Regions from separate parts of the Telluria sp. ZB4P36 genome, predicted to be linked through region 1. Evidence: riboswitches for the same ligand, from Rfam matches in the RefSeq annotation. Region 1 holds a riboswitch; each other region holds the start of a gene.
The links. A riboswitch is a leader RNA that binds a small molecule or an ion and turns the genes downstream of it on or off. The one in region 1 is predicted to bind thiamine pyrophosphate.
Positions count from the first base shown of each region.

Region 2: another riboswitch for thiamine pyrophosphate. It lies ahead of AC56LK_RS00185 (TonB-dependent siderophore receptor); the one in region 1 lies ahead of AC56LK_RS21205 (D-amino acid dehydrogenase).
Region 3: another riboswitch for thiamine pyrophosphate. It lies ahead of thiC (phosphomethylpyrimidine synthase ThiC); the one in region 1 lies ahead of AC56LK_RS21205 (D-amino acid dehydrogenase).

Region 1 covers NZ_JCASIE010000021.1:2,539-12,950, reverse strand. Annotated here, with positions in the region: gene AC56LK_RS21240 (translocation/assembly module TamB domain-containing protein) at 1-3,250, opposite strand, end outside; gene AC56LK_RS21235 (autotransporter assembly complex protein TamA) at 3,250-5,124, opposite strand; gene queC (7-cyano-7-deazaguanine synthase QueC) at 5,275-5,985, shown strand; gene AC56LK_RS21225 (hypothetical protein) at 5,996-6,514, opposite strand; gene AC56LK_RS21220 (RidA family protein) at 6,597-6,983, opposite strand; gene AC56LK_RS21215 (LysR family transcriptional regulator) at 7,102-7,995, shown strand; gene AC56LK_RS21210 (phasin family protein) at 8,033-8,698, opposite strand; TPP riboswitch at 8,941-9,047, shown strand; gene AC56LK_RS21205 (D-amino acid dehydrogenase) at 9,009-10,382, shown strand.
Region 2 covers NZ_JCASIE010000001.1:30,758-41,169, forward strand. Annotated here, with positions in the region: gene AC56LK_RS00160 (LysR family transcriptional regulator) at 15-911, opposite strand; gene AC56LK_RS00165 (MFS transporter) at 1,015-2,220, shown strand; gene AC56LK_RS00170 (glutathione S-transferase) at 2,254-2,961, opposite strand; gene AC56LK_RS00175 (DUF535 family protein) at 3,316-4,287, shown strand; gene AC56LK_RS00180 (CocE/NonD family hydrolase) at 4,336-5,952, shown strand; TPP riboswitch at 6,016-6,123, shown strand; gene AC56LK_RS00185 (TonB-dependent siderophore receptor) at 6,213-8,348, shown strand; gene AC56LK_RS00190 (HDOD domain-containing protein) at 8,386-9,351, opposite strand; gene AC56LK_RS00195 (AAA family ATPase) at 9,441-9,953, opposite strand; gene pnuC (nicotinamide riboside transporter PnuC) at 9,950-10,412, opposite strand, start outside.
Region 3 covers NZ_JCASIE010000003.1:449,708-460,119, reverse strand. Annotated here, with positions in the region: gene AC56LK_RS07350 (valine--tRNA ligase) at 1-2,090, opposite strand, end outside; TPP riboswitch at 2,269-2,375, shown strand; gene thiC (phosphomethylpyrimidine synthase ThiC) at 2,436-4,328, shown strand; gene thiS (sulfur carrier protein ThiS) at 4,328-4,531, shown strand; gene AC56LK_RS07335 (thiazole synthase) at 4,546-5,340, shown strand; gene thiD (bifunctional hydroxymethylpyrimidine kinase/phosphomethylpyrimidine kinase) at 5,340-6,083, shown strand; gene thiE (thiamine phosphate synthase) at 6,103-6,732, shown strand; gene AC56LK_RS07320 (ion channel) at 6,774-7,487, shown strand; gene AC56LK_RS07315 (hypothetical protein) at 7,615-8,391, shown strand; gene AC56LK_RS07310 (M28 family metallopeptidase) at 8,497-9,936, shown strand; gene AC56LK_RS07305 (GNAT family N-acetyltransferase) at 9,933-10,412, shown strand, end outside.

The DNA of each region.
Region 1 (10,412 bases):
GGGCCAGGCGCAGCGCGCCGTCCAGTTCCAGACCCGACTGCCCCGCGAACGAGGCCAGCCAGCCGATCGAGGCCATGTTGGCATTGGCCGTCATGCGCATCGGGCTGTCGCGATCGAGGCGGCCCTGCAGCAGCTGGGCCGTGGCATCGACCTTGGCGTTGCCGGTGCGGGCGCCGTCCAGGTTCATCCGCACGCGCAGCGAGCTGCCGACGACGTCGGCCTGCGCATCCAGGGTGCGCAGGCCGAGCGGCACCGGCTGGTCGCTGCCGGCGATCAGGTCGCCCTTTTCGCGGAATACATGGACCATGCCGTCCAGCGCCGGGGCGCCGCCGGTGGCAGCGCCGTTGGCACGTGCCGTGCGCAAGTCGAGCGCCCACCGCGCGCCCAGGGTCAGGTCGCCGCGCGCATTGTCGCGGATCGCCGGCGAGAACTGCGCCAGGTAGGCCAGCGGCACGTTGTCCGCATGGCCCTTGCTATTCCAGCGCGGGCCGTTCTTGACCAGCGAATCGATCGTGATGCTGCCCGCCGGCAGCCTGACGACGGCGCCGTTGAAGGCGATGTTCTGCGGCTTGGCCAGGCCCATCACGCCGCTGCCCGGCGCGCCGCCGATGCGCAGCGGGACCGGCGCCTGCAGCGCCATCGCGTAGCGGCCGCGGTTCTGCAGCGCGGCCAGGGTGCCGCTCCAGGTGTCGCGCGTCCAGCCTCCGCGCACCTCGAGATTGGCATCGAAGGCATCGCCGACGGCGGCCGCGCGCAGGGTGTGGGCGCCGCGCGTGCCTTCGGTCTTCAGGCTGGCCGAGGCGACGCGCGTTTCGCCGCTGACGTACTCGGTGACCTGGATGTCGCTCGCCAGCGCGTCGCGCGCGCCGCGGCCGGAACCGAGGGTGGCGTTGGCGCGCAGCGCGCGGATGTTGTGGGTGCCGAGCAGGCGCAGGTTCTGGCCTTCCAGCGCGGCGCTGAAGGAGGGCGCGTCCATGGTGCCCGACAGGCTGCCCTGGCCGCGCAGCAGGCCGGCGAAGTCGGGGCCGAGCGCGGCCAGTTGCGGCGCGTCGATGCGCCAGGCCAGCTGGTCGCTGCCGGCGCCGAAGCTGCCCTTGGCCGCGACCACATTGGCGCCCACGTGCAGGTCGACGTCCGCATTCGCTATGTGGCGGCGGTCGGCCGTGAGTCTGGCGTGGCCCCACAGCGGAGAACTCGACAGGGTCGAGTCCTGCACGCGCAGGTCGAGGGCGCCGCGCCAGTCGGCGCCGCTGCGGCCGCCGGCGTCGAAAGTGCCGCTGATCGAGCCGGCCAGCGGCGAGCCGAAGGCGGCCGGATTGAAGCGCTGCATCGCGCCGCTCATCTTCGCTTCCACGAAGCGGGCGCCTGCGGCGCCGGCCAGCCAGGCATCGCCGCTGGCGCGCAGGCTGCCACCCGCATTCTTGCGCTGGGCGGCGACCCAGCCGAGGCCGTTCGCATTCAGCTCGAAGCTGGTGCGCGGGGCAGCCATGGCCCCGGTGGCGACGCCGTTCGCCGTCACCGCGCCGTACAGATCGCTGCGCAGCGCCGACAGCTGGCGGCCGTCGAGGCGCCATTGGAGCTTGTCGCCGGCGCCGCCGAAGGCGCCGTTGAGGGCGACCGTGTTCTGGCCCAGCGCCAGGTCGGCGTCGATGCCGCTGATGCGCCTGGCGTCGGCGCGCAGCTTGCCTGCGCCCGACAACGGCTGGTTCAGCACGCGGCTGCGGCGCACGGCGAAGTCGGCGTCGACGCGCCATGCGGGGGCGAGGGCGCCGGCCGCGTTGACGCTGGCATTGATGTCGGCCTGCGGGAAGTCGCCGAAATCGGCCGGATTGAAGCGGCTGGCGCTGGCGCTGGCCTTGAAGGCCTTGTCGTCGAGCAGGTTCATGTTGCCGCTGACGTCTATCCGGCTGCCGCCGCTCGACAGGCGCGCTTCGCGCACCGTCACAATATTGTTTTCCAGCGTCGCCAGCGCGGCAAGGCGCAAGGTTTTGTCGGCCAGGTTCGCCTGCAGGGTCTGGGTCGTGCCGGCATTGGTCACCTGGATGTCGCCGCGGATGGCGGTCGGCTTCATGGTGGAGTAGATGTGCTTCAGGTCGAAGCGCTCGGTGTGCAGGGTGAAGCGCGCGGTGCCGATTCCTTCCTGGTCTTTTTCGCGCTGGACGCCCCCTAGGCCCGTGAAGCGGCCGGCCGCGCCGAAGTCCATCAATACGTCGGACACCCGCAGGGCATCCAGGCTCCCGCCCAGCTGGCCGCGCATCACACGCAGCGGCAGGCGCTGTTTGTCGATCGTGCCTTCCGGGCCGTCGTTGCTGATGTCGACGCGGCCGCTGATATTGCGCTTGTCGTCCAGCTTGCCCGTGACGGCGAAGCTCAGGTCGGCCGTCGGCAGCGCCGGGTTGAAGAAGCCCGGGTCGACGTTGCGGCCCTTGATGCGCATCTCGCGCAGCGGGATCTCGGCATAGGGCGAGAGCACGAAGCGGGCGTCGCCCACGGCGCGGCCGGCCTGGCCGTTCGCATCGACCAGAGTCGTTTCCAGGTCGCCGCCGACCTTCAGGCGCAGCTGGGCGGCACGCGAAGTTGCCCCACCTTCGGCCTTGGCTTGCGACTGCGTCAGGCTGGCGCTGGCATCCAGCTTGAAGGGACGCCGGGCGCCGATCGTGCCGTTTGCCGCCACGTCGCCCCAGGGCGTCACGGCGGCGGCGTCGCGTACCTGCCAGCGCTGCTTGTTGCCGTCCAGGCGCAGGCGGATGTTGTCGATGTGGGTCTCGGCACCCTCGTTCACGAAGCTCGCGCGGTTCAGGCGCGCATCGTCGATCGAGACGGTGAAGGGCGGCGCCAGCTTGACCGGCATGGTCGAGGGCTCCTCGCTTTCCTTGAGCATCTCGACCCGCATAGTGGCCGCATGCAGGGTGTCCACCAGGATGCCGCGCGAGACGATCTGTCCGGGCGACCAGCGCAGATTGATCTTGTTGGCGACGACCAGCTGCTCGTCGGTGCGCCAGACGATGCGTTCGATGTACATGGCGCCGTACAGGGAGCCGCGCACGCCGGTGAGGGTGAGCTTGCCCCCGGTGGAGGCGGCGACCTTTTGCGCGATCATCTGCAGCGTGGTTTCGCGGCCCAGGTACCACAGGGTGCCGCCGACGATCACGCCGGTCACGACCACGCCGATGGCGACGCGGCGCGGCCAGCGGCGCTTGTGCGGTGCGGGGGCGGGCGCCTGGCTTGGCGCGGTGTCGTTCGTGTCCATCAGAAGGTGAATCCCAGGGAGAAGTGCAGGCGCGCCTTTTTCACGGCGTGGCCATAGGCGACGTCGACGTTGATCGGGCCCACCGGGCTGCGCCAGCGCGCGCCGACGCCGAAGCCGGATTTCGGCTGCAGGTCGCCGACCTTGTCGGCGGCATTGCCGACGTCGTAGAAGAAGGCCACGCCCCAGGGCGGGCGGAACCAGTACTGGTACTCGGCGCTGGCCGTGGCCAGGTACTTGCCGCCCACGATGGCGCCGTTCTCGCCCACGCCCAGTTCGCGGTAGCCGTAGCCGCGCACCGACTGGTCGCCGCCGGCGCGGAACAGGAATGTACTTGGCACGCCGATCTTGTCCTTGGCCGCCACCGCGCCGAATTCGCCGCGCAGCACCAGGGTGCCGCTCTCGCCCAGCGGCTTGAACATCTGGCCGCGCAGGTAGAGGCGCAGGAATTTTTCGTCGGTCAGGATCGGCAGCAGGGCGCCGCCCAGCTGGCCCTGCAGCACATAGCCGTTGGTCGGCTGGATCAGGCTGTCGAGCTTGCGGCGGGTGATGCTGTAGGTGAGCGGCAGGCTGCGCGTGTTGGTGGACGGATCGGGCGGCACCTCGCGCTTTTCGACCAGGGCTTCCAGGGTCAGGCTGCGCTCCAGCAGCGGCGTGCCCCACTGGCGCCGCGCGGCGACCGTGGCCAGGGTGGTGATCTCGCCGCGCACGTCGTTGCGCTCGACGCCGGCGCCGACGCTGTCGTTGTAGCCCTTGGGCGTGGTCGGCCAGTAGAAGTCGACGCGCGCGGTCTGGCGCTTCTGTTCGTAGACCAGGTCGCTCTTCATGCGCTTGCCGAGCACGTTCAGGTCGTCGTAGCTGGCCTGCAGGCGTCCGCCGGTATCGGTCGAGAAGCCGACGCCGACCTCGACGTTCTTGCGCAGGTTTTCGGTGACGCGCACCAGCACCGGCAGCACGGTGGGGCCGGTGGGCGGCTCCGGCGTGGCCGCGCTTGCAGCCGAATTCGCGTCGGGATCGTCGTCGCCTTCCTTCAGTTCCTTCAGCTCGGCGTTGAGGACGGCGCGCATGTCGGCGCTCACTTCGACGCTGCTGAAATAGCCGGTGTCCTGCAGGCGCGACTGCAGGGCCTGCAGCGCCGCCTCGCTGTACTCGTCGCCCGGCTTGATCTTGTTCAGGTTGGTGATCACCTCGCGCGGATAGCGCTTCAGGCCGCGGATGCGCAGCTCGCCGAAGCGCATCTCCGGGCCGCTGTCGATGACCACGCGCAGCAGGGCGCGGCGTTCTTCCGGATCGACGGTGGCGCTGGTCTCGACCAGGCGCGCGCGCGGGAAGCGGGTCTGCGCGACGTCGCGCAGCAGCTCGCGCTTGGCGGCTTCCCAGTCGGCCTGGCGGAAGCGCGCGCCGATCGGCAGCTGCCAGCGCTGGCGCAGGGCGGCGGGGTCGAAGGGCGCGGCGCCCTTGTCGAGCTGGACGAAGCCCTGCAGCACCAGGTCGATGTCGCCGACCACGGTCGGCTCGCCCGGATCGACGATCACGCGCGCCACCGTACGGCCGCCGCCGGTGTCGAGGCCGGCCGAGATCTTGGGCGAGTAATAGCCCTCGGTGGCGATGAAGGTCCTGGCCTGGGCCGGGGCTTCCTTGACCAGGCGCTGCAGCTGTTCCATGTCGACGCGCGGGTTGCCGCGCCAGCGCATCAGGTCGAGGTTTTCCTCGAGCATGTTCTCGATCTGGCGCGGGGCGTCGATGCGCACCTGGTAGTCGATTCCCCGGGTGCTTTCCTGTGCGTAGACTGCGGTCGCAAATACCAGGGCGCCCATCCCCATGAAGAGGCGGGGCAGGGGACGCAGGCGGCGGGAATTCGATCTTGCAGGAAACATGGCGCTCCGTAGGGTAAGTTCATGGCAATCTTAACGGATTGGCAAAAACGGTGACGGACGCTAAGCCCGGCCCTGTCTGTTTTGGGGAGCTGACGCGGCGCGCGGTTTTATGCCAGAATTCGCGGTTTCCCCTGTCCACGAACCCCGATCATGCCTACCAACGACACCGCGCTCGTCCTCTTCAGCGGCGGCCAGGATTCCACCACTTGCCTCGCCTGGGCCCTGCAGCGCTATGCGCGCGTGGAGACCATCGGCTTCGACTACGGCCAGCGCCACGCCATCGAGCTGGAAGTGCGCCCGACCCTGCTGTCCAAAATGCGCGCACTCAATCCGGACTGGGATGCCAGGCTGGGCGAGGACCACATGACCGACCTGTCCCTGATCTCGAAGATCTCGGACACGGCCCTGACCAGCAACGTGGCCATCGCGATGCAGGAAAACGGCTTGCCGAACACCTTCGTGCCGGGCCGGAACCTGCTGTTCATGACGGTGGCGGCCACGGTGGCCTACCGCCGCGGCCTGACCGTGCTGGTGGGCGGCATGTGCGAAACCGATTTCTCGGGCTATCCGGACTGCCGCGACGACACCATGAAGGCGCTGCAGGTGGCGCTGAACCTCGGCATGGCCACGCGCCTGAAGGTCGAGACTCCCCTGATGTGGATCGACAAGGCAGAAACCTGGCAGCTGGCCCAGGATTGCGGCGGCGAGGCGCTGGTGGACCTGATCCGCTTCGACACCCACACCTGCTACCTGGGCGAGCGCGGCGCCGCGCACCCGTGGGGGCACGGCTGCGGCACCTGCCCGGCCTGTGCGCTGCGGGCGCGCGGCTACGCGCAGTACGTGGCGGGCAAGGGGGCCTGAACGGGCCTGCCTACTTCGCGGCGCGCAGGAACTCGGCTTCCTGGCGCCCGTTCATCAGCTCCCACTCCGGCATGCGGTTGGCCCGCAGGATCTTGCCGGCCCTGGCATACACCAGGTACATATCGCCGGTGCCGTTCGCGCGCGGCAGGCTGGCGCGGATGTCGCTCCCGCAGCCGATGACGACCCGGGTCTTGTCCCTGGTAAAGCTCAGCACCTGCTGCGCCGCGTACTTCCCCTTGATGTCGTCGACCAGGTCGAAGGTGGCTCCGTAGACCTGCACGAGGTGGGGGATCGGCGAGCTTGAGGGCAGGGTCTCTTCGTGGGACGTGAGCATGGCGATGCGCCCGACGAAGACCAGGTCCGCTTCGTCCCTCAGCGCCAGCAACTGCGCCTTCGTCTCGGCCACGACTTCCTGCTGCCTGCGGGCGGCTTCCTCCGGCGTGTACACCCGGCATGCCGAGGCTGGAATCGCAGTTGCGCCGGCCACGAGGAGCAGCGCTGCGAGGAAGGTCTTTGCGGGAGAGTTCATGGCGATGGAGGCGGAATCACGATACCGCCATGATGCCTGATCCGCGCGCCGGAAAATGCGCGGAAGTTCACAGCGCCATCCATCACGCCGGCAGCCGCGCCACGACCTTGATCTCGAACTGGAAGCCGTACAGCCAGGTCACCCCGACCGCCGTGACAGTCGGGTAGGGCGCCTCGCCCCAGTAGTCCCGCGCCACTTCCCAGATGCGTTCGAACTTCGATTCCGGATCGACGATGAACAGGGTCACGTCGGCCACGTCCCGGAAGCTGCAGCCGCCCGCCGCCAGCACGGCGTTCAGGTTCTGGAAAGCCAGCCGCACCTGCGCGTCCAGCTCCGGTTCGGGCGAGCCGTCCTCGCGGCTGCCGACCTGTCCCGACACGAACAGGAAGCCGTTCGACCGCACCGCCGGCGAATAGCGGTTCTTTTCATACAGGGCCTGGCGGCCCGTGGGGAAGATGACGTCACGCATGGTTTGCTCCTTCTGTGGATGATGAGAGGAGCTTAACGCTGGAATTTGTTGCGATAAACAGGCAAATCGGCGCAACACTGTTTGTATAATCGTGACAATTCAGCGAGGGAGCAGCAGGATGGACAGGTTCGACGGCATGCGCGCATTCGTCCGGGTCGTGGAAGCGGGCAGTTTTACGAAGGCGGCCGAGACCCTCGGCATGAGCCGCACCAGCGTCACCCAGCTGGTGCAGCAGCTGGAAAGCCACTTGCGCCTCAAGCTGCTCAACCGCACGACGCGCAAGGTCAACGTGACGCTCGATGGCGCCGCCTACTACGAGCGCGTGGTGCGCCTGCTGGCCGACCTGCACGACATCGAGAACAACCTGCCGGGCGCTTCCCCGGCGCCGCGCGGCCTGCTGCGGGTGGACGTGCCCAGTCCCTTCGCCAACATGATCCTGGTACCGGCGCTGCCGGCCTTCCATGCGCGCTATCCCGAGATCCGGTTCGACCTGGGCGCCAGCGACCGCAAGGTCGACCTGATCGGCGAGAACGTCGACTGCGTGGTGCGCGGCGGCAGGATTACCGACGAATCGCTGGTGGCGCGCCACGTCGGCGACCTGCAGCTTGGCGTGTACGCGGCGCCATCCTACCTGGCGCAGGCCGGCACACCGGCGCATCCCCTGGCGCTGCAGGATGCGCCTCATTACATCGTGCGCTTTCGCTGGTCCAACGGCCTGCCCTATGCCATGCACCGCGGCGGCGAGACCGTCAAGATCGCGGGACGCTACGTGCTGGCGATCGACGACGGCAACGCCTACCTGACCGCCGGACTGGCCGGCCTGGGCGCGCTATGGCTGCCGGATTACATGGCCCGGGACCATGCGGCGAGCGGCGCCCTGGTGCGGCTCTTTCCCGACTGGCGCATCGATCCGATGCCGCTCTACGTGGCTTATCCGCCCAACCGCTATCTCGGCAAGGCACTGCGCGTGTTCATCGACTGGATCGCCGAGTTGATGCTGCCCGAAACGTGAAAACGGCCGGGAAGGCCGGCCGTTTCAAGGAATGCTCTCAGCCCGGCTTGCGCGGCGGCTTGTTGCCCGCCTGCGGGGCCGGCTGCGCGGCCGGCCCCTGCACGTGGCCCTGCACGGAACCGTTGTCGGCAAGCCCGTCGAACTGCATGCTGGCACCGCTGCCGGCGTTCGCGTTGGCGCGCTCGGCATGCAGGTTCGCCGCGGCATGGACATGGCCGTTGCCACCGCCGTTGCCGCGTTGCGCATCGACCGGCTGGAAGGGATCGCGGAAGGTCTTCAGGACTTCTTCCTGCTGGCGCATGCTGCGCGCGCTTTCTTCGGCGGCGGCGCGCGTCACGTCGTCCGCCAGGGCGTGGGCGGTGCGCGAGGTTTCCGGACCGTGCTGCTCGGCGACGCGGGCCAGTTCGACGTGGACCTCGGCCGCCAGGCGCGAGAGATGCTGCTGGTAGGCGCGCAGCTTGTCGGAAGCCGGCTGGGCATGGGCCGCGGCCGCACCCATGGCATCGAAGGGACGCTCGCTCGACAGCATGCGCTTGCCGGCGTTCATGGTTTCTTCGATCATGCTCTGGCTGAGCTTGAGGTTGGCTTCGCACACGGCCTGGAAGGAGCCGGTCAGGGTCTTGTTGAGGTCATTGAACCAGGCGAGCTGGGAATCCACATGGGAGCGGAGGGCGGGATTGCTGGAAGGGGAATAAGGGAACATGGGGAGGTCCTTGTCGGTGTCGAGCCGCGTGAGGGCACGGTCCCGATGGATCGGGAGCGGCAGGAGGGCGGGTCGAGGAGAGGCAGCGGATTGCTGCGAAGATGCAGGATCGGAAAAGCATCGAGCGAACACAGGACACTATGCGCCCCTTTTGGCGCGCACGGGACGAATCGGCAAAAGTATTTGCGCGTCGTTCTCCGCGGACACATTTGGAACGCGATAGAATGCTTGCGCCCGACAAGGGCAAACGCTAGGGGTCCTGCGCCGCGCGAACGCGCGTCGTGGGTGAGAGATACCCTCGGAACCTGATCTGGATAATGCCGGCGAAGGGAAGCGTGGCGATCCCGGTCATGCCGCATCCAACCACTCCCTTGCCCGCTCCTGCCCAGGCGCCCGAGACGCAGACAAGGATCCGATGAAAGTCATTGTGCTGGGAGCCGGCGTGGTCGGCACGGCCTGCGCATGGTACTTGCGGCAGGCAGGGCATGAGGTCACCGTGCTCGATCGCCAGCCGGGGCCGGCGCAGGAAACAAGCTTTGCGAACGGTTGCCAGATTTCGGTATCGCATGCCGAGCCCTGGGCCAACCCTGCCGGCCTGTTGAAGGTCCTGCGCTCGCTCGGCCGCGAAGACGCACCGCTGCTGTTCCGCCTGCGCGCCGATCCGCTGCAATGGCGCTGGTGCCTGCAGTTCGTGCGCGAATGCCGCCCTGCGCGGGTGGCCGCCAACCTGCGCCGGATCGTCGCCATCGCCGATTACAGCCGCCGCAGCCTGCAGGCCCTGCGTGCCGAGACCGGAATCGACTACGATCACCTGGCGCGCGGCATCCTGCATGTGTACACCGACCAGCGCGAGTTCGACCGGGCCTGCCGTGCCGCGGCGGCGATGCGCGACCTGGGCTGCCCGCGCATGACGATCGGTGCCGATGAGGTGCTGCGCATCGAACCCGCGCTGGCCGGAGCGCGGGTCCGGCTGGTGGGCGGCGACTTTACCGCCAGCGACGAGTCGGGCGACGTCCACGCCTTCACTGCGCAACTGGCAGCGAGGGGTGAGGCGGCGGGCATCCGCTTCCGCTACAACACGAGCGTGACGCGCCTGCTGGCCGAGGCGGGAAAGATCAGCGGCGTGGAGCACATCGACGGTGAAGGCCGGCACGGAGTGCTGAACGCGGACGCCTTCGTCGTCGCACTCGGCAGTTTTTCGGCCGGCTTGCTGGCGCCGCTGGGTATCCGGCTGATGATCTATCCCGGCAAGGGCTACTCGGCGACCTATCCAGTCATCGACGCGGCCGCGGCGCCGACGGTGTCGCTCACCGACGACGGCCACAAACTGGTGCTGTCGCGGCTCGGCGCGCGCCTGCGCGTGGCCGGCACTTGCGAGCTCGACGGCTATTCGCGCGCGCTGAACACGGTGCGCTGCGAGGCGATTACCCGGCGCGTGCGCGAACTCTTCCCCGGCGCCTGCGATTACGATCGTGCGCGCTACTGGGCCGGCCTGCGGCCCCTGACGCCCTCGAACGTCCCCTACATCGGCGCGACGCGCTATGCGAACCTGTACCTGAATACCGGGCACGGCACGCTGGGCTGGACCATGGCCTGCGGCTCCGGGCGGGCGCTGGCCGATCTCATCTCGGGCCGCAAGCCCGAGCTGCACGTCGCTTTTTCCGGGCCAGACACGATCCGGTAAGATGCCGGGGTCGATATCGCATTCCCGTTC
Region 2 (10,412 bases), on a different contig from region 1:
TGAACCGGGCCGCCCTAGCGGTCCAGCACGTCCTGCAGCCGCCGGGCCAGGAAATCGACCAGTGCCGCCACCCGCGGCGCCAGCGATCCCTGTTTATAGAAGACCGCCCATACCGGCTGGGTCCAGGGCAGTGTCGCCTCTTCCAGCACCGGCAGCAGGCGCCCGGCCGCGATGTCGGCGCGCGTCAGGAAATCCGATAGCGAGGCCACCCCGGCGCCGGCCAGCGCCAGGTGGCGCACCGTCTCGCCGCTCGAGGCCGACACCGCCGGGGTGACGGTCCAGCCCTCCCCGCCCGCATGCCGCAGCGGCCAGGTATTCAGGGTCGCCGGCGCCGTGAAGCCGAGCGTGCGGTGGGCCTGGAGGGCGGCGGCGTCCGCCGGCATGCCGTGTTTCTCGATGTAGGCGGGCGCGGCCAGCACCCGCAGCCGCGTGCTGCCGAGGCGGCGTGCATTCAGGGTCGAATCCGGCAGCATCCCGATGCGGATCGCCAGGTCGGCCCTTTCCTCGATCAGGTCGACGTAGGTTTCGCCGCTGACCAGTTCCAGCTGCACGAGCGGGTAGGCATCCAGGAATTCCGGCAGCAGCGGCGCCAGCAAGTGATCGAGGGTCGGCGTCGCCGAGTTGACCCGCACCAGGCCCGAGGGCTGGGAACGGCGCGCCGCGGCCTCGGCCTCGGTATTCGCCAGCTCGGCCAGCAGGCTGCGCGCCCGCCCCAGCAGCCAGCTTCCCTCCTCCGTCAGCTGCAGGCGCCGCGTCGTGCGGTGCATCAAGGTCATCCCCAGCCGGTCTTCGAGCCGCGAGATCGTGCGCGACACGCCCGAAGGCGTCTGTCCGAGGCGCTCGGCGGCATGCGAGAACGAGCCTGTATCTATGACAGCGGTGAAGGCAATCAAGGCCTCTACGTCGACCATTCGTGACTCCCAGTCAAAAGTAAATTGTACGCCCAGGCATTTTTCTATGTGCGCCACGGCTGCACACTGCTGGCCTGGATCAACGGCAGACAAGGAGAACCCCATGCCACTCGCACTCTGGGCGCTGACGCTCAGCGCCTTCGCCATCGGCACGACCGAATTCGTGATCGTCGGCCTCATACCCACCATTGCCGCCAGCCTGAACGTGTCGGTGCCGTCGGCCGGCCTGCTGGTCAGCCTGTACGCGCTCGGCGTCGCCGTCGGCGCCCCGGTGCTGACCGCCCTCACCGGCCGCATGCCGCGCAAGCTGCTGCTGCTCGGCCTGATGGCCTTGTTCACGGTCGGGAACCTGGTCGCCTGGATGGCGCCGGGCTATGCCGCCCTGATGGCCGCGCGCGTCCTCACCGGCCTCGCCCACGGCGTGTTCTTCTCGATCGGCTCGACCATCGCCACCAGCCTGGTGCCGAAGGAGAAAGCCGCGAGCGCGATCGCCCTGATGTTCACCGGCCTGACCGTGGCCCTGGTCACCGGCGTGCCGCTCGGGACCTTCATCGGCCAGCACTTCGGCTGGCAGGCGAGCTTCCTCGCGGTGTCGCTGCTGGGGGTAGTTGCCATGATCGGCAGCTGGATCCTGGTGCCGGCCAATATCGCCGGCAGCAAGCCCGCCGGCCTGCCGACCCAGCTCGCGGTGCTGAAGAAGCCGCGCCTGCTGCTGGTGTATGCCATGACCACGCTCGGCTACGGCGGCTCCTTCATCGCCTTCACCTACCTGGCGCCGATCCTGCAGGAGGTGTCCGGTTTTGCCGCGTCGAGCGTCAGCCTGGTGATGCTGGTCTACGGCGTCTCGGTCGCGGCCGGGAACATCTGGGGCGGCAATCTGGCCGACCGCAAGGGTCCGCTGCCGGCGCTGCAGATCGTGTTCGCCCTGCTGGCCCTGGTGCTGCTCGTGCTGGGCTTTACGGCGCCGAACAAATGGCTGGTGCTGGCCACCGTGCTGGCCTGGGGCGCGGTCGCCTTCGGCAATGTGCCCGGCCTGCAGGTCTACGTGGTGCAGCGCGCCGAACGCGATGCGCCGCAGGCGGTGGACGTGGCTTCCGGCCTGAACATCGCCGCCTTCAACGTCGGCATCGCGCTCGGCGCCTGGGGCGGCGGGATCATCGTCGCCCGCTTCGGCCTGATGGCCACGCCCTGGATCGGCGCCCTGATCGTGCTTGGGGCCTTCCTGCTTACCACACTGGCGCGCCGGCTCGACCGCCGCGACGGCCTGCCCGCGAAAGCCATGCCGACCAGCGCCGTCGCCACCCATTAATCCAAAGGATTCATCGCGCCTCGATGGGACTGATTATTCGTCCAGTTCGGGATAGTGGCGGAAGATCCCGTTCTGGTTGAACGGGATCCGCCGCGGCGAGGCCAGGTAGGCGGCGATGTTGGGACGCGCGGCCACGCGATTGCGCAGCGCGACCAATGCCGGGTAGTCACCCTCGAGCCGCTTCATCGCGTTCGGGAAGGCGTAGCGCAGGCCCTCGATCACCTGGAACAGCGACAGGTCGGCATAGGTCGGCTTGTCGCCCACCAGCCAGTCGCGCTGCTCGGGGTTGCTGAGGATGCGCGAGAAATAGCCGAAGAACTTGGGCAGGCGGGTCTCGATGAAGTCGGCGGCGCGGCGCTGCGCTTCCGGCTTCTGGTCTTCGTAGTACAGCGAGGTGGCGATCGGGTGGTGGGTGTCGTGGATCTCGGCGACCAGGTCGGCGATGGTCAGCTGCAGCTGGTGGGTCCACAGCCGGCCCGGATCGCTGCGCGGCGCCAGCGCATGCTGCTCGCCCAGGTAGAGCAGGATGTTGGCGACCTGGCCGATGGTCAGCTCGCCGGCGCGCAGGAAAGGCGGCGCGAACGAGGGATGGGCTTCGGTGTCGAGCGCCGACAGCAGCAGGTCCATGCCGCCCGCGCGGCGCGCCACGTCCACGTATTCCGCCCCGGCTTCTTCCAGGGCGAGCCGGACGAACTCCCCGCGTCCCTGGATACCCGGCCAGTAAAAAAGTTCATACGCCATCTCGCACCTCCGGTCTGCTTCGGTTTGGCGCAATTATCGATGATGAATCGGAAGCGTGTCGCCGCACAAACATGGTAATCTTGCGTTGCCTGTCGGGCGAAAACAAAAAGTCGCAAAAAGACGCAAAAAGCCGATCAAGAGAGAGACAACATGAACGCAACCCTTTGCTGCGGTTCCCTTCACCTCACTACCCTCCCTCTGTCGTATCCAGGCACCAGTTAGCATCCACGGCTATTGCATGGCAGAATGTGATTTCTGTTGTGCAATCCCGCCCTTCTCCTGAGCGGCGGGAAAGATAAAGACGGTGGCGCCATCCCGGCGCCCGCAACTTTACTGCCGACTGGAGCTCTCACCATGATCTTCGCTCATCTGTCCAAGAGCTGGCTCGCCCGCCGCAGCCAGTACACGCCCGCTTCGTGGATGCTGAGTATCGTGCGCAGCCTGCGCGTGCTGCGCTACTGGCGCGAGCACCAGGCCCTGTGCCGGCTCGACCTGGTGCGCCGCTTCGTCGCGGCCGCCCCCGACGACGACCTGTTCCACCACCTGAGCCACCGCAACTACCTGTCGAAAGACCTGAGTGCGCGCCAGCGCGTGCAATGCGTGCTGTCGCACTACCGTTTCGAGGACAGCGCCTTCGGCAACGCCTACCACCAGGCGGTTTACGGCGGCGGCGGGCTCACGCTGTGGCAGCACGAGTCGCAGCACGAGGGCGGCGCGCACCAGTTCCTGCTGCGCCTTGAGATGGCGCCGCGCCACGATGCCGAGGGCGACCTCACCATCTCGCTGGTCGCCGACGGCAAGTACCTGCACCGACTCTCCTATACCTGGGTGGACGGGCAGCTGGCGGGCGTCGACCTGCCGACCGTGCCCTTCGTCACCCGCAACCAGGGCCGCTGGACCGACTCCGGCGCCGCCTTCGACGCCTTCGAGGAAGCCTTCCCCAACAACTCGCCGAGCTTCTTCTGCTTCGCCGCGATGCAGGGCGTGGCCCAGGCGCTGGGCATCGACCAGGTGGTGGCCATCAAGTGCACCTCGCACATCGCCTACGACCCCGTCGACGTCAAGCACTTCGAGAACGCCTACGACGGCTTCTGGAAGATCCTGGGCGGCGTCGAGATGCCGGGCCGCAGCTACCTGATCCGCCTGCCCTTCTACCTGAAGCCGCTGGCCGACATGCCGTCCAAGCACCGCAAGCGCGCCGCCCAGCGCCGCGAGTTCTGGCGCACCATCGGCGACTCCACCCGCACCACGATGCTGCGCCACATGGTGCCGGCGGCCAGCGCACAGGCGCGCGCGGCGACATCGCCGGCCACGGCCGAAGCCTGAGCCGAGGGTCAGTGGGCGGCGCCATGCCGCGGTGAGAATTGGAGAGACATGGCGCCAGGCTCCGCTCCTATACTGGGCGCCCTGACCACGCCTCCACCCGCCATGACCCGCCTGCCGATCGTCCTCATATCTGCCCTGCTGTTCTGCGCCCTGCCCGCAGCCCACGCCACTACCCTGATACCCGCCCCCGGCCCGCTCCCGGTCGGCCTCAAGGTACTCAAGCAGTACGACCACGCGCGCGTGTATAAAACCCGTGTCTCGCTCACCACCGGCAAGCCGGCGAGCGGCGAACGGGCGCGTCCGATGCAGGTGCTGGTGTGGTACCCGGCCACGCGCGCCGGACGGCCGCTCAGCGTCGGCGACTATATTGCCACCCGCGCCACCGAGTCCGGCTTCGACCTCTCTCCCGAGCAAGTAAAGCGCCGCAGCGCGCTTGAAATCAGCCAGCTGGCCGGCAGCGAAGGCGGGCGGCAGGAGCTGGCGCAAGCGATGCTGGCGGCGCTCGACGCGCCGGCACGCGATGGCCGTTTCCCGGTCGTGATCTACGCCCCCAGCTTCAGTGCCAGCGCGTCCGAGAACGCCGACCTGTGCGAATACCTTGCCAGCCATGGCTACATCGTGCTGTCCAGCGCTTCGAAGGGAGCGCGCACGCGCGCGATGACGGACGATATCGAAGGCCTCGAGACGCAGGCAGCCGACATCGCCTGGCTGATCGCGCAGGCGGCCGCACTGCCGCAGGCGGACCTGGAGCGGCTCGCGGTCGCCGGTTTCAGCTGGGGCGGCCTGGCGAACGTGATGGCCGCGGCCCGCGATGACCGGATAAAGGCGCTGGTGAGCATCGACGGGTCGGTGCGCTACTTCCCCCAATTCGTTGACGGCGGCAAGGCCGCGGTGCCCTATGTGACGCCGGCGCGCCTGCCGGTGCCGCTGCTGTACCTGGCGCAGCGCCCCACGTCGATCGAAGACCTGAACCGCCGCGACAAGAGCACGGCCTTCAGCCTGCTGAACCGGATGACTTACTCCGACGTGCTGGTGGCCACGATGCATCCGATGCTGCACCATCATTTCGCAGCAGATGGGCTGCGCTTCGCCCGCGCCGGCGATTTCGACGACTACGACCGCGGCGAAGTGCGCGCCGCGCATGGCTGGATGGCGCAGTACGTGCGCCGCTTCCTCGACGCCAAGCTGAAAGGAGACAAGGCGGCGCATGCCTTCCTGGCCAACAAACCCGAGGCCAACGGCGCACCGAAGCGCATGATCACGATCGAAGCGAAACGCGGCAGCGGCCTGGCGCCGACCCGTGAGAACTTCGCCAGCCAGCTGGCCGAGCGCGGCTTCGACCAGGCCTTCGAGCTGTATCAGGACGTGCAGGCGCGCGGCGCGAGTTTCAAGCTCGGTCCGGACGCGATCAATTCCTGGGGCTACGAGCTGCTGCGCGACGGGATGCATGCCGAATCCATCGCCATCTTCAGCTTCGGCACCCGCCTCCTGCCCGAGGATGCGAACCTGTTCGACAGCCTGGGCGAAGCGCAGGAAGCGGCGGACCACAAGGAAGATGCCGTGCGCAGCTACCGCCGCTCGCTGGAACTCAACCCGCGCAACAGCAATGCCGTGGCGCGCCTGAAGGTGCTGGACCTGAAAGTGTCCAGCCTGGCGCCGAAGTAATCACAGGGCCGGCCGCCGGCCCTTGCCACATTCACCACGCCCGCCCGGGTCCGTGGTACACTGCCGCCTCGCTAGGGGTCCTGGTGCGCGCACAAACGCGCTGCCGGGTGAGAGATACCCTTCGTACCTGATCTGGATAATGCCAGCGAAGGAAAGCGCAACGCAGTTCCCCATTTGTTTGCCCTTCCCCCACGTTGGCTCCGGCTTTTTTATCAAAAGCAGCGCGCCACTTTGCCGTGGCGCGCGAAGACGAGCAAACCATGACTTTCAAGCTGAAGCACTCCGTTCTTGCCTGCGCCATCCTGCAGGCCTTTTCCGTATCCGCCCAGGAAGCCGAAGGCGTCGCCTCGGTGGTCGTCACCGGCAGCCGCTGGATCGCCAGCGACCGCGCCAGCATCGGCGGCTTCTCCGACGCGCCCCTGCTCGACACCCCGGCCTCGATCACCGCCATCAACCGCACCCAGATGCTGGACCTGTCGATCCGCAACGTGAGCGACGCCGCGCGCTTCGACGCCTCGGTCGGCGACGCCTACAACGCGGTCGGCTATGCCGAGCAGTTCTCGATCCGCGGTTTCGCCCTCGACAACGCCACCAGCTACCGCAAGGACGGGATCGCGATCCCCGCCGACACCCAGATCCCGCTGGAGAACAAGGAACGCATCGAAGTGCTGCGCGGCCTGGCCGGCCTGCAGGCCGGCGTCGCGGCGCCGGGCGGCATGGTCAACTTCATCACCAAGCGCCCGACCAATGCGCCGCTGCGCTCGACGCTGGTGGAAGTGAGCGAACGCGGTACCCTGCACGGCGCGATCGACCTGGGCGGCCGCTTCGACGACCGCCGTTTCGGCTACCGCATCAATGCCGCGGCCGAAGACCTGAAATCCTATGTGCGCGGCGCCGACGGCGAGCGCCAGTTCGTGTCCGGCGCCTTCGACTGGCAGATCAGTCCGAACGCGCAGCTAGCGCTGGACCTGGACCACCAGCACAAGTCGCAGATCACCGCGCCCGGCTACCAGCTGCTGCGCAACGAAGTCCTGCCGACCGGCGTGTCGCCCAAGATCCTGCTGAACGCCCAGCCCTGGACCAAGCCGGTGGAAACCGACAGCAGCAACCTGGGCCTGCGCTTCGAATACCGCCTCAATCCCGACTGGACCGCGACCATCAACGCCAACAAGCACTGGTTCAAGCGCGACGACTACACCGCCTTCCCCTACGGCTGCAGCAACGAGGGGGACGGCTTCTATCCGGGCTACTGCTCGAACGGCGACTACGACGTCTACGACTACCAGAGCGTCGGCGAGCGCAAGACCCCGTGGGGCGCACAGGCCATGCTGCAGGGCCGCTTCGCCATCGGCGCCGTGCGCCACCAGCTGACCGTCGGCGCGGCGCTGTCGGAGCGCCACGACAGCTTCGGCGAATACGTCTACGACTACGCCGGCTACAGCAACATCTGGAACAACTTGACCGTGGATCCGGCGCCGGGCAGTCCGCGCACCGGTCCGGTGATGGAACGCCGCAACGACCGCGAGAGCGCGCTGTTCGTGCAGGACGTGGCCACGCTGTCGGAACGCATCACGCTGCACACCGGCCTGCGCTGGGTGAAGCTCAAGCGCGACGAACTGGCCGAGATCGAACAGGGCTGGGTGCATGCGGATGACAGCTTCGTGCTGCCGAGCGTGGCGCTGGTCTACAAGCCGGCGCGAGACTGGAGCGTCTACGGCTCGCTGAGCCACGGCCTGCAGCACGGCGGCATCGCCGAGATGGGCACCGCCAATGAAGACAGCGTGCTGCCGCCGAGCCGCTCGAAGCAGGTGGAACTGGGTGTCAAGGGCATCGTCAACAATGCCGTGATGCTGACCGCCGCGGCCTTCGACATCCGCCAGGGCCTGGAGTACGTGAATGGCGCCAAGCTGTTCGTGCGCGCCGGCCAGCAGCGCCACCGCGGCGTCGAACTGGCGGCCCAGGGCAAGCTCAATGCCGACCTGAACTACAGCCTGTCGCTCATGGCGCTCGACGCGAAGCAGACCGGCACCGGCGACGCCAGCGTCGAAGGCAAGCGCGTGACCAATGTGCCGGAATTCCGTTCGACCGCCTGGGTGGAGTATGCGGTACCGGCGCTGGCCGGCCTGAAGCTCGACGCCACCTGGCAGTACGCGGGCAGCAAGGCCTTCGATCCGGCCAACCGCGCCGTCGTCCCGGGCTACCATGTGGCCGCGCTGGGCGCGTCGTACGCGCTGCGCATCGGCGGCATGGGTCGTGGCACAAACGCCATCCTGCGCGCGCGCCTGGACAATGTGTTCGACAAGTTCTACTGGCGCGACGTGACGCAGTCGCTGGGCGGCTACCTGCTGCCGGGCGCGCCGCGTAGCTTCCGGGTGTCGGCGCAGTTCGACTTCTGACGCGCCTTGCCTGCCACGCCTGCCGTGGCAGGCGGCCTCAATCCGTCAGCTCGGCCAGCTTGCCGAGGCAGCGGCGCTGGAAGCCGTTCAAGCCGTCGGTGACGAAGCTGTCGTCGTCTTCGATCACGCTGGCATCGAGCAGCAGGCGCAGCTTGGCGATGCGGTCGCCCTGGGCCAGGGCCTGGGCCAGCTGCGGCCCGTCCGGGTCGCCCGCCCAGGCAATCGCCTCGACCACCTCGGCGGGGAAGTCCCAATGCCGCGCGATCACCGCCGACAGCTGGCGGCTGGCCGCGAACAGTTCGACCCCGAAGGTTCCCGAGCCCGGGACCTTGCCGCCGCAGATGCCGTCGGCCACCTGGAAGGCGACCTGCAGGCCCACGTTCTGCATCAGGCCGGCCAGGTAGGATTCGAACACGCCGGCGGACAGGCCCGGCGCCATCACGCTGGCGGCAAAGGCGCAGCGTTCGGAGTGGCGCCAGACGACCGGCGCCACCTGGCGCGCCACGCCCTGCACCTTCACCCGCACCAGCGGACGCATCGCGATCTTCGCCAGCAGCATGCGCAGGCCGTTCAGGCCCAGCATCGTGACCGCGCCGTCGATGGCTTCGATCGGCTTGGCCGGCCGGTAATAGGCGCTGTTCGCCTCGCGGATCACTTCGGCGACCAGCACCAGGTCGCGTCCCACCTCGGCCGACAGCGCGGCGATCGAGATGTTCTCGTCCGACAGGGCGCCCAGCAGTTGCGTGATCAGCTCGGGCACGCGCGGCACCAGCACCGACGCCTTTTCGGGATCGTCCGCCAGGGCGCGCACGGCCTCGAGGATCTGCTGTTCCTCTTCCGCGCTGGCGTTGGTGCCGTTCGACCTGACCAGCCAGCGGTAGAAGGCGGCGTCCAGCTCGGCCGTCACATTGTCGGCATGCTGCTCCACGGCCTTATCGGCGCCGGCTTCGGCAGCAGTCTCCTTCTCGTTGCCGCCCAGAAGACGGCCTATCCAGTTTTTCACAGCGCACCGCCGTATTTGTCAACGCAGAGAAAACTATTTTAATACCATACGGCAACAAAAAGACAAGCGTAAGAAGTTTTTCTTTGAATCTAGATCAAAGCCTCGACCTGCCGTATCCGGTCCGGCAGGCTGCCTTCCAGCAGGACGTAGGGGATGGCGCGGGCGTCCAGCGTCTCGAGCAGCATCCGGTGCACCTTCTGGCGCACCTCCTCGGATTCGCGCTGCAGGCCGTCCGGCTCCCAGGGGCTGTCGGGCGCCGTCACCAGGGTCCACGCATAATCGTGGCTGCTGTCGAGGCGCGCCAGCTGCGGGTCGACGCGGTTCCAGTACTGGCGGCTGTACAGCGCCGTCATCAGCGGCGTGGTGTCGCAGAACAGGAAGCGGTGGGCACGCGCGGCAGCGTCGTTCTCGCGGGCGCGCTGGGTGCGGGCGATCAGGTACTGGTCGCTTTCGAAGGGCACGCGGCCACGGGTGTCGACGAATTCGCGCAGGTATTCCGGCACCCAGACGGTGCCGTAGTGCCGCGCCAGGGCTTCGCACAGGGTCGATTTGCCCGAGGATTCGGCGCCCAGCACCGCGACGCGTGCGAGTGGCCCGCTCATGCATCCCTCCGCGCGATGTTCGACCAGGCGCGCCAGCCGGTCCAGGCCAGCACCACGAAGACGGCGTACAGCAGCGCGGTCAGCATCAGGCCCTTGTAGACGTACAGGCCGACGTAGAGCACGTCCACCACGATCCACACCAGCCAGTTCTCCACCTTCTTGCGCCCCAGCAGGAGCTGGCCCACCAGGCTTCCCGCGGTGAGGAAGCCGTCCGCATGCGGCACGTCGGTGTCGGTGAGGTGATCCAGGAAAGCGGACAGCAGCACGAAGCCGATGACCCAGCCGGCGATGGCCCAGCCCCGGCCCGCGCGCTGCAGGCGCGTCACCACCAGCTGCTGGTCGCCGGCGCCGTGCAGCCATTGGTACCAGCCCCATACCGAGGCCCCGATGAACACGAACTGCAGGCCCATGTCGCCGTACAGCCTGGCGTCGAAGAACACCACCGCATAGGTCGCCGAG
Region 3 (10,412 bases), on a different contig from region 1:
CAATACTCGTCCCAGACGAACTTGTAGATGGCGCTGGCGATGTTGTCGAAGCGGTAGTCGGCGAAGCCCTTGGCGATCTCGAGCTCGACGCGGTTCATCAGCGAGATGATCCAGCGGTCGGCCGGCGACAGGTCTTCCGGGTTCGGCTGGCTGCAGTCTTTCCCCTCCGTGTTCATCATCACGAAGCGGGTGGCGTTCCACATCTTGTTGCAGAAGTTGCGGTAGCCCTCGCAGCGGCCGAGGTCGAAGTTGATGTTGCGGCCCAGCGAAGCATAGCTCGCCATCGTGAAGCGCACCGCGTCGGTGCCGAAGGCCGGGATCCCTTCCGGGAATTCCTTGCGGGTGGCCTTGGCGATCTTTTCCGCGGCGCGCGGGTCCATCAGGCCGGTGGTGCGCTTGGCGACCAGCGAGTCGATGTCGATGCCGTCGATCAGGTCGATCGGGTCGAGCGTGTTGCCCTTCGACTTGGACATCTTCTGGCCCTGCGAGTCGCGCACCAGGCCGTGCACGTACACGGTCTCGAACGGCACCTTGCCGGTGAAGTGGGTCGTCATCATCACCATGCGGGCGACCCAGAAGAAGATGATGTCGAAGCCGGTCACCAGCACCGAGGACGGCAGGAAGTGCTGCATGTCTTTGGTCTGTTCCGGCCAGCCCATGGTCGAGAAGGGCACCAGGGCCGACGAGAACCAGGTGTCGAGCACGTCGTCGTCGCGGCGCAGCGCGCCCGTGATGCCTTGCGCGGCGGCCTTGGCTTTCGCTTCTTCTTCATCGCGGGCGACCACGATGCGGCCTTCATCGTCGTACCAGGCCGGGATGCGGTGGCCCCACCACAGCTGGCGCGAGATGCACCAGTCCTGGATGTTGCCCAGCCACTGGTTATAGGTGGTGGTCCAGTTCTCGGGCACGAACTTGATCTCGCCGTTCGCGACCTTTTCCAGGGCCACGTCGGTGATCGACTTGCCCGGATTGAAGGTCCCTTCCGGCGCCGGCTTGCTCATGGCGACGAACCACTGGTCGGTCAGCATCGGCTCGATGACGACGCCGGTGCGGTCGCCGCGCGGCACCATCAGCTTGTGCGGCTTGACCTGCTCCAGCAGGCCCTGGGCGTCGAGGTCGGCGACGATCTGCTTGCGCGCGGCGAAGCGGTCCAGGCCCTGGTAGGGGCTCGGGCCGTTCTCGTTGATCTTGGCGTCGAGCGTGAAGATATTGATCGGGGCTAGGTTGGCGCGCTGGCCGACCGCGTAGTCGTTGAAGTCGTGGGCCGGGGTGATCTTGACGCAGCCGGTGCCGAATTCCTTGTCCACGTAGCTGTCCGCGATGACCGGGATCTGGCGGCCGGTCAGGGGCAGGGTGAGCAGCTTGCCGTGCAGGTGGGCGTAGCGCTCGTCGGTCGGGTCCACCGCCACGGCGACGTCGCCCAGCATGGTTTCAGGACGGGTGGTGGCGACGGTCAGGTGGCCCGAGCCGTCCGCCAGCGGGTACTTGATGTACCACATCGAGCCGTCTTCTTCCTGCGAGTCGACTTCCAGGTCGGATACCGCCGTGCCCAGCACCGGGTCCCAGTTGACCAGGCGCTTGCCGCGGTAGATCAGGCCCTGTTCGAACAGGCGCACGAAGACTTCCGAGACGACCTTGGAGCGGGTCTCGTCCATCGTGAAGTACTCGCGCTGCCAGTCGGGCGAGGTACCCATGCGGCGCATCTGGCCGGTGATGGTGTTGCCCGACTGTTCCTTCCACTCCCAGACCTTCTCGACGAAGGCTTCGCGGCCCAGGTCGTGGCGCGAGATCTTCTGGGCGTCGAGCTGGCGCTCCACCACGATCTGGGTGGCGATGCCGGCGTGGTCGGTGCCCGGGATCCAGGCGGTGTTGTAGCCGCGCATGCGGTAATAGCGGGTCAGGCCGTCCATGACGGTCTGGTTGAAGGCGTGACCCATGTGCAGGGTCCCCGTCACGTTCGGCGGCGGCAGCTGGATGCTGAACGACGGCTTGCCGTCTTCCATGCTGGCGGTGAAGTAACCGCGCTGCTCCCATTCGGTGCGCCAGTATTGTTCAATGTCTGCAGGCTCGAAAGACTTGGCTAATTCCATGATGTAGTGGCGTTGGTCGATAGTTAACGTTCGAAAACGACCATTATAGAGTAGGAGTCAGCCGGTGCGTTCGGCCAGGCCCACTGTCAGCCGACTTCGCCCATATGCTGTGGTTATGGATTGATAATCTTTACACATAAATAAACATGGGGCTATAATCCGCTCGCTGCCGACGGGCAGCAAACGCTAGGGGTCCTGCCGGCGCGCAAAGCGCCAGGCGGGTGAGAAATACCCTCTGAACCTGATCTGGATAATGCCAGCGAAGGGAAGCTTCAAAGACATCGGCCGTGTCCGCACGCGCTTGCCGTCTGCGCCTCCTTTGCTGGCTCCTCAACAAGGAGCCACATGAATGCACCACTGAACGCATCACTTCGATTCGACGCCGCGACCGCCATGGTCGACAGCGCCGCCATCGAACCCTTCCCGAACTCGCGCAAGGTCTACATCGAAGGCAGCCGGCCCGACATCCGCGTCCCGATGCGCGAAATCAGCCAGTCGCCCACGCCCGACAGCTTCGGCGGCGAGCCGAACCCACCGCTGTTCGTCTACGACACCTCGGGCCCGTACACGGATCCGACCGCCAGCATCGACGTGCGCCGCGGCCTGGCGACGCCGCGCCTGCCCTGGATCGTCGAGCGCGGCGATACCGAGGAGCTGGCCGGCCCCACCTCCGACTATGGCAAGGCGCGCCTGGCCGATCCGGCGCTCGAGGCACTGCGCTTCGAGCTGCAGCGCACGCCGCGCCGCGCGCGTGCCGGGCGCAACGTCACCCAGATGCACTATGCGCGCCAGGGCATCGTCACGCCCGAGATGGAATTCGTCGCCCTGCGCGAAAACCTGCGCCGCAAGGAATACCTGGCCTCGCTCATCGAGTCGGGCCCGGTGGGCGAGCGCATGGCCGGCCTGCTGGCGCGCCAGCATCCGGGCCAGTCCTTCGGCGCCAGCATCCCCTGCGAGATCACGCCCGAATTCGTGCGCGAAGAGATCGCCCGCGGCCGTGCCATCATCCCGGCCAACATCAACCATCCGGAAAGCGAGCCGATGATCATCGGGCGCAACTTCCTGGTGAAGATCAATGCCAACATCGGCAACTCGGCCGTGACCTCGTCAATCGGCGAGGAAGTGGAGAAGATGACCTGGGCGATCCGCTGGGGCGCCGACAACGTGATGGACCTCTCGACCGGCAAGCACATCCATGAGACGCGCGAGTGGATCATCCGGAACTCGCCGGTGCCGATCGGGACGGTGCCGCTCTACCAGGCGCTGGAAAAGGTCGGCGGCAAGGCCGAGGAACTCACTTGGGAGATCTACCGCGATACCCTGATCGAGCAGGCGGAGCAGGGCGTCGACTACTTCACCATCCACGCCGGCGTGCGCCTGGCCTACGTGCCGATGACGGCCAAACGCCTGACGGGCATCGTGTCGCGCGGCGGTTCCATCATGGCCAAGTGGTGCCTGGCCCACCACAAGGAATCCTTCCTGTACACGCATTTCGAAGACATCTGCGAGATCATGAAGGCCTACGACGTGTCCTTCAGCCTGGGCGACGGCCTGCGCCCGGGCTCGATCTACGACGCCAACGACGAAGCCCAGCTGGCCGAGCTGAAGACGCTCGGCGAACTGACGCAAACCGCATGGAAGCACGACGTGCAGACCATGATCGAAGGGCCCGGCCACGTGCCGCTGCACCTGATCAGGGAAAACATGGACCTGCAGCTGGAGCAGTGCAGCGAAGCGCCGTTCTATACCCTGGGGCCGCTCACCACCGACATCGCGCCGGGCTACGACCACATCACCTCGGGCATCGGCGCCGCCACCATCGGCTGGTACGGCACCGCCATGCTGTGCTACGTCACGCCCAAGGAGCACCTGGGCCTGCCGGACAAGGCGGACGTCAAGGACGGCATCATCACCTACAAGATCGCCGCCCATGCGGCCGACCTGGCCAAGGGCCATCCGGGCGCCCAGATGCGCGACAACGCCTTGTCGAAAGCGCGCTTCGAGTTCCGCTGGGAAGACCAGTTCAACCTCGGCCTCGACCCGGACAAGGCGCGCTCCTTCCACGACGAGACCCTGCCCAAGGATTCCGCCAAGGTGGCCCATTTCTGCTCGATGTGCGGCCCGCACTTCTGCTCGATGAAGATCACGCAGGAAGTCCGCGAGTACGCGGCGCAGGGGATGCAGGAAAAGGCGATCGAGTTCGTGCGCGGCGGCGCGAAACTGTACCGGGAGGTCTGATGACGGAGATTGAACTGAACGGCGCTCCCTACTGCCTGCCGGTCGGGCACTCGCTGCAGGACCTGACCGGCCAGCTCGGCGTCGCGGAACAGGCGGTGGCTGTCGCGGTCAACCGCGAAGTGGTGCCGCGTGCCCAGTGGCCGCATCACCGCTTGCAGGCCCGCGACCGGGTCGACATCGTGCGCGCCATCGGCGGCGGATAAGAAGGAGACAGAACATGAATGCAACGACTGAACAAGACTGCCTCACCATCGCCGGCCGCCGGTACGGCTCGCGCCTGCTGGTCGGCAGCGGCAAGTACCGCGACCTGGCGCAGACGCGCGAGGCGACGCTGGCGGCGGGCGCCGAGATCGTCACGGTGGCGATCCGGCGCGTGAACATCGGCCAGGACCCGAACGCCCCGAGCCTGCTGGATGTGCTGCCGCCCGACGAGTTCACCATCCTGCCGAATACCGCCGGCTGCTACACGGCCAAGGACGCGGTCTACACCCTGCAGATGGCGCGCGAACTGCTGGGCGGGCGCAAGCTCGTCAAGCTGGAAGTGCTGGGCGACGAGAAGACCCTGTTCCCGCAGATGCCCGAGACGATCAAGGCCGCCGAGACCCTGGTGCGCGACGGCTTCGACGTCATGGTCTATTGCAGCGACGACCCGGTGCAGGCGCGCATCCTGCAGGAGATCGGCTGCGTGGCCGTGATGCCCCTGGCCTCGCTGATCGGCTCGGGCATGGGCATCCTCAATCCCTGGAACCTGAAGCTCATCATCGAGAACGCGAGCGTGCCGGTGCTGGTCGATGCCGGCGTCGGCACGGCTTCGGATGCCGCCATCGCGATGGAGCTCGGCTGCGACGGCGTGCTGATGAACACCGCGATCGCCGCGGCGGGCGATCCGGTGCGCATGGCGCGCGCGATGCGGCATGCCGTCATCGCCGGCCGCGAAGCGCACCTGGCCGGCCGCATGCCGAAGCGCTTCGCCGCTTCGCCTTCGTCGCCTCACGAGGGTGTCGTCACCTGATGGTGCCGACCGTTCTCGTGTTCGCCGGGCTCGATCCGGGCGGGGGAGCCGGGCTGGCGGCGGACATCGCCGCCATCGGCGCGCTCGGCGGCCATGCGCTGCCGGTGGCGACCGCGCTGACCGTGCAGGACAACAACCGGGTGCACGAGGTGCAGCCGGTCGACACCGGCCTGATGGTGCGCCAGGCCGATGTCCTGATCGATTCCTTCAGCATCGATGCGGTCAAGATCGGCATTCCCGGCAGCCGCGAGAACGCGGCCGCCATCGCCCGGCTGCTGCGCCAGCTGCGCGCCGCCGACCCGGGCCTGCCGGTGGTGCTCGACCCGGTGCTGGCCAGCGGCCATGGCGATGCGCTCGGCAAGGGCGACGCCGTCGCCGCGCTGGCCGGGCTGCTGCCGCTGGCCACCGTGCTGGTGCCGAACCTGCCGGAAGCGCGGGCGCTGGGCGCCGTGCCCTGCGAGCACGTGCTGGTCACGGGTGGCCACGGCGATGGCGACATCATCATCAACCGCTGGCTGCGCGACGGGGTCGAGCAGCGCGTCTGGCACCTGCCGCGCCTGCCTCACAGCTACCATGGCAGCGGCTGCACCCTGGCCGCCGCCATCGCGGCGCGCCTGGCCCTCGGCGATCCTGTCGGGCAGGCGCTCGAACACGCCCAGGACTACTGCCATCAGGCGCTGGCGCACGCCTTCTGGATCGGGCCGGGGCAGCGTATCCCGCGCCGGATCCTCCATACCCATTGAGCGCACTGAAAGGACCACCTTGAAAAAGCACTTCCTACGCGGCCTGTACCTGGTCACACCCGACTGGGACGATACCGAACGCCTGCTCACGGTCACCGACCTGGCCCTGATGGCCGGCGCCTCGATGGTGCAGTACCGCCACAAGAGCGCCGGCCCGGCCTTGCGGGCGGAGCAGGGCGCGGCCCTGCTGGCGCTGTGCCGCAGCCATGGCCGGCCGCTGGTGATCAACGACCACATCGACCTGTGCCGCGACCTCGATGCCGATGGCGTCCACGTCGGCGGCCTCGACGTGCCTGTGGCGCAGGCCCGCGCCGTGCTCGGGCCGGACAAGATCGTCGGCGCATCGTGCTACGGCGAGCTGAAACTGGCCGAGGCGGCCCAGCAGGCCGGCGCCAGCTACGTGGCCTTCGGCGGCTTCTATCCCTCGCCGGTCAAGAAATACACCTTCGTCACGCCGCCGGAACTGATCGAGGTCTGGCGCGACCGGGTGTCGCTGCCGATGGTGGTGATCGGCGGCATGACGCCGTCGAATGCCGCGCCGCTGGTGCGGCGCGGGGCGGGGATGGTGGCGGCGATCACCAGCGTGTATGCGGCCGAGGACCCGGAAGCCGCGGTGCGCGAGTTCTGCGCGCTGTTCCGGCACGCCTGATCCTACAATAGCGGCGTCATCCATCTCATGCCGCCCCGCCCATGCGACCACCGCGCCTGCTCATCCATACCCGCCGCCACCCGTCGGCCATCCTGCTGCTGGTGCAGCTGCTCGGCATGCTGCTGTATCCCTTCATCGAGAATGCGACGGCCGGGCACACGGCCCTCAACGTGTTCGGCGTGCTGGTGCTGTCGCTGACCATCCGCATGGTGCGGCGCACACCCGGGGAAACCAGGATCAGCGTGGCGCTGGCGGTGCCGATCGTGATCCTGCTGGCGCTGCAGACCTTCTACGACCTGCGCAGCATGCTGCTGCCCTGGTCGTCCGGGCTGGAAGCGCTGTTCTACTTCTACGCCGCCGCCAGCCTGATCTCCTACATGATGGGAGACCGCCAGGCGACCACCGACGAACTGTTCGCCGCCGCCGCCACCTTCACGCTGCTGGCCTGGGGATTCACGCACCTGTACCTGATGGTGCAGGAACTGCAGCCGGGCACCTTCGCCGCCGCCGTCAACACGCAGGCGCCACGCTCGTGGAGCGAGCTGAATTACCTGAGCTTCGCGCTGCTGTCGAGCACCGGGATCGGGGACGTGATTCCGCTCACCGTCCATGCGCGCGCCCTGTGCAGCATCGAAATGCTGGTCGGCGTGATGTACCTGGCGGCCGTGGTGGCGCGCCTGATCGGCTTCACCACCCAGGGCAAGGTTTACCGGCGCCATCCGAACTCGCCGCGCGAGCCCTGGGAAGAAGACTGAGGCTATCCATGGCGGATAAAGTGCGCTCGCGCATACTGGGGTTAAGTCTTTAATAAGAGATCTGCATTAACTTGCTCGCATTCGCAGCCCCGGCATTCCGCCACCGCTGCCTTCAGCCCACGCGAGCATGAACCCGACAATCCGGATCGCCACCAGCACCAGCGCAAGCCGCCGCGTCTTCACCTTCCTGAGAACCGGCGTCGCCGGCCTGCTGGTGCTGGCGCTGGCCTACGTCCTCGCCGCCTCCTTTCCCAAGCCGATGTTCGGTTACCGTGTCGACTACCAGAATTACCAGGTATGGTCGGACAGGCCCATCCCTGACGAGATCAGCCATGTGCTGGACGACGTGACGCGGCGCTTGCGCACTTCGAGCCTGCACGACCGCGACACGCCGGTCGAGATTTTCTTCTGCAACGAGCCCTGGCGCCTGTGGCTCTTCGGCCGGCGCTTCAGTACGCGGATGGGCGGCGCGGCCGACGTCTGGGTGACCCGGCAGGTATTCATCCGCGCCTCCGACATCGCCGCCAACCGCATCCATACGCCGACCGGCGGGCCCTTGGCCGACGCCGCGCAGCGCCCGCTCTCGTACTACATCGCGCACGAGATCACCCACAGCGACGTGTCGCGCCGTTTCGGGCGGACGGTCATGCTGCGCTATCCGGAGTGGCTGCTGGAAGGCTATGCCGACTACGTGGGCAAGGCCGGCGACTTCGATTTCGAGGAGAACCGCGCGCTGTTCGGCGCCGGTGCAGCCGCACTGGATCGCGACAAGAGCGGCCTGTACCGCGAATTCCACCTGAAGGTCGCCTACCTGCTCGACAAGAAGGGCTGGACGCTGGAGCAGGTGTTCGCGAATCCTCCGGACGAGAAGGAACTGGACGCCCGGCTGCGCATGGACCAGTGAGCGCCCGCGCCAGGCATATGTATTAAATTGGGTTCCCGGCGGATTGACCGGGTGTGCCGCAGCATGCGATATTGCTTTTCTTGCCATTTCACTCGAGCTTATCGCATGCGTCCTCAGTTTCCTCACCTTGTTTCCGCCCTCGTTCTCGCCCTGGCCGGCGCCGGCTGCGCCCAAGTCCCCCAGGATGCCGCCATCTCGCCCGAGGTGCTGCGCACGCACGTGGCCTACCTGTCTTCCGACGAGCTGGAAGGCCGCGGCACGCCCTCGCGCGGGCAGGACCTGGCGACCGAGTACATCGCGGCCCAGTTCCGCAAGGCCGGCCTGGAACCGGCCGGCGACGACGGTTTCTACCAGACTGCGACCTGGCAGTACGCCGAGCGCAAGGCGGACGACGTGGCCCTGAGCGTGAGCGCGGGCGGCAGCACCATCACGGTGCCGGCCGGCGGCGCGACCGGCAACTTCCTCGATGCGCTCGCGCTGGCGTCGACGCCGGCCGTGTTCATGCCCTGGAAGGACGCGCTGGAGAACAGCGAAGCCGCCAACGGCAAGGTGCTGGTGGTGCCGGCCGCACCGATGCCGCGCGCCGCGCGCACCCTGCAGGAAAAACTCAAGAGCAAGCCGGCCCTGGTCGTGATGATCGACCGTGAGCGGCGCCACGGCGCCGGCACCGGCGGCTGGCTGGTCGATCCGGAGCAGGCTGCCGTAAAAGGCGCGCCACCCGTGCTGGTCTTGCATGCGCCGGACGCCGCCGCGGCCCTGGAAAAGGGCGGCGCCAGCGTGAGCGCGCGCGTCGCCGCCGCCGCGCTGCGCCCGGTCAAGCTGCGCAACGTGATCGGCGTGCTGCGCGGCGCGGATCCGGCCCTGAAGAACAGCTACGTCCTGATGACGGCGCACCACGACCACGTCGGCATCCGCGACGGCGAGGTCTACAACGGCGCCAACGACGATGCCAGCGGCGTGGTGTCGGTGATCGAGGCCGCGCAGATGCTGGCCGCGCGCAAGGAGCGTCCGCGCCGCAGCATCGTGTTCATGACCTTCTTCGGCGAAGAACTCGGCATGCTCGGTTCGAAATACTATGCGCGCCACCCGGTGTTCCCGCTGAAGGACACGGTGGTGAACATCAACCTCGAGCAGACCGGCCGCACCGACGACAGCGAAGGCAAGCAGCTCAATTCGGTCGCGATGACCGGTTTCGATTTCTCGACGGTGGGCGAGATGCTGAAGAAATCCGCCGAGCAGACCGGCGTCCGCCTGTGGAAGCATGCGGCCTTCAGCGACCAGTTCTTCTCGCGCGCCGACAACCAGTCGCTGGCCGACGTCGGGGTGCCGGCGCACACGCTGTCGGTGGCCTACGGCTTCTCGGATTACCACGGCAAGGACGACACCTGGGACAAGCTGGACTACGACAACATGGCGCGCGTGACGCGCATGCTGGCGCAGGGCGTGTACGACATCGCGAACGATAGCGCCCGCCCGGTCTGGACCAGCGCGCCGAAGGCGGCAGGCTATGCCGCCAAGGGACGCTCGCTGCAGGCCGCGCCATGATCGACGCGGGCACGGACACCCTCGTGATCCGGCGCCTGCGGCCGGACGAAGGCGCGGCTTATCGCGCCATCCGGCTGCGTGCCCTGGCCAATGCGCCGGAAGCCTTCTGCAGTTCGCTGGCGGAAGAGGAGGCGCGTCCGCTGGAGAGCTGGAGCGCGCGCCTGGACAATGCGGCGCGCTCCGGCATCGACTGCCCGCTGGTCGCCGAACGCGATGGCGAACTGCTCGGGATGGTCTGGGCCAAGGTGGATGGGGCCGATCCGGACACGGTCAACCTGTTCCAGATGTGGGTGACGCCGGAGTGCCGCGGACAGGGCGTGGCGCGCGCGCTGCTGGACGGCGCCGTCGACTGGGCCCGGGCGCGCGGGGCACGGACCGTGGGGCTGGGTGTGAACTGCGCGAATGCCGCCGCGGTCGCGCTGTACCGGCGCGCCGGCTTCAGCATCCTCGGCGAGGCCTATCCGATGGCGGGGGAG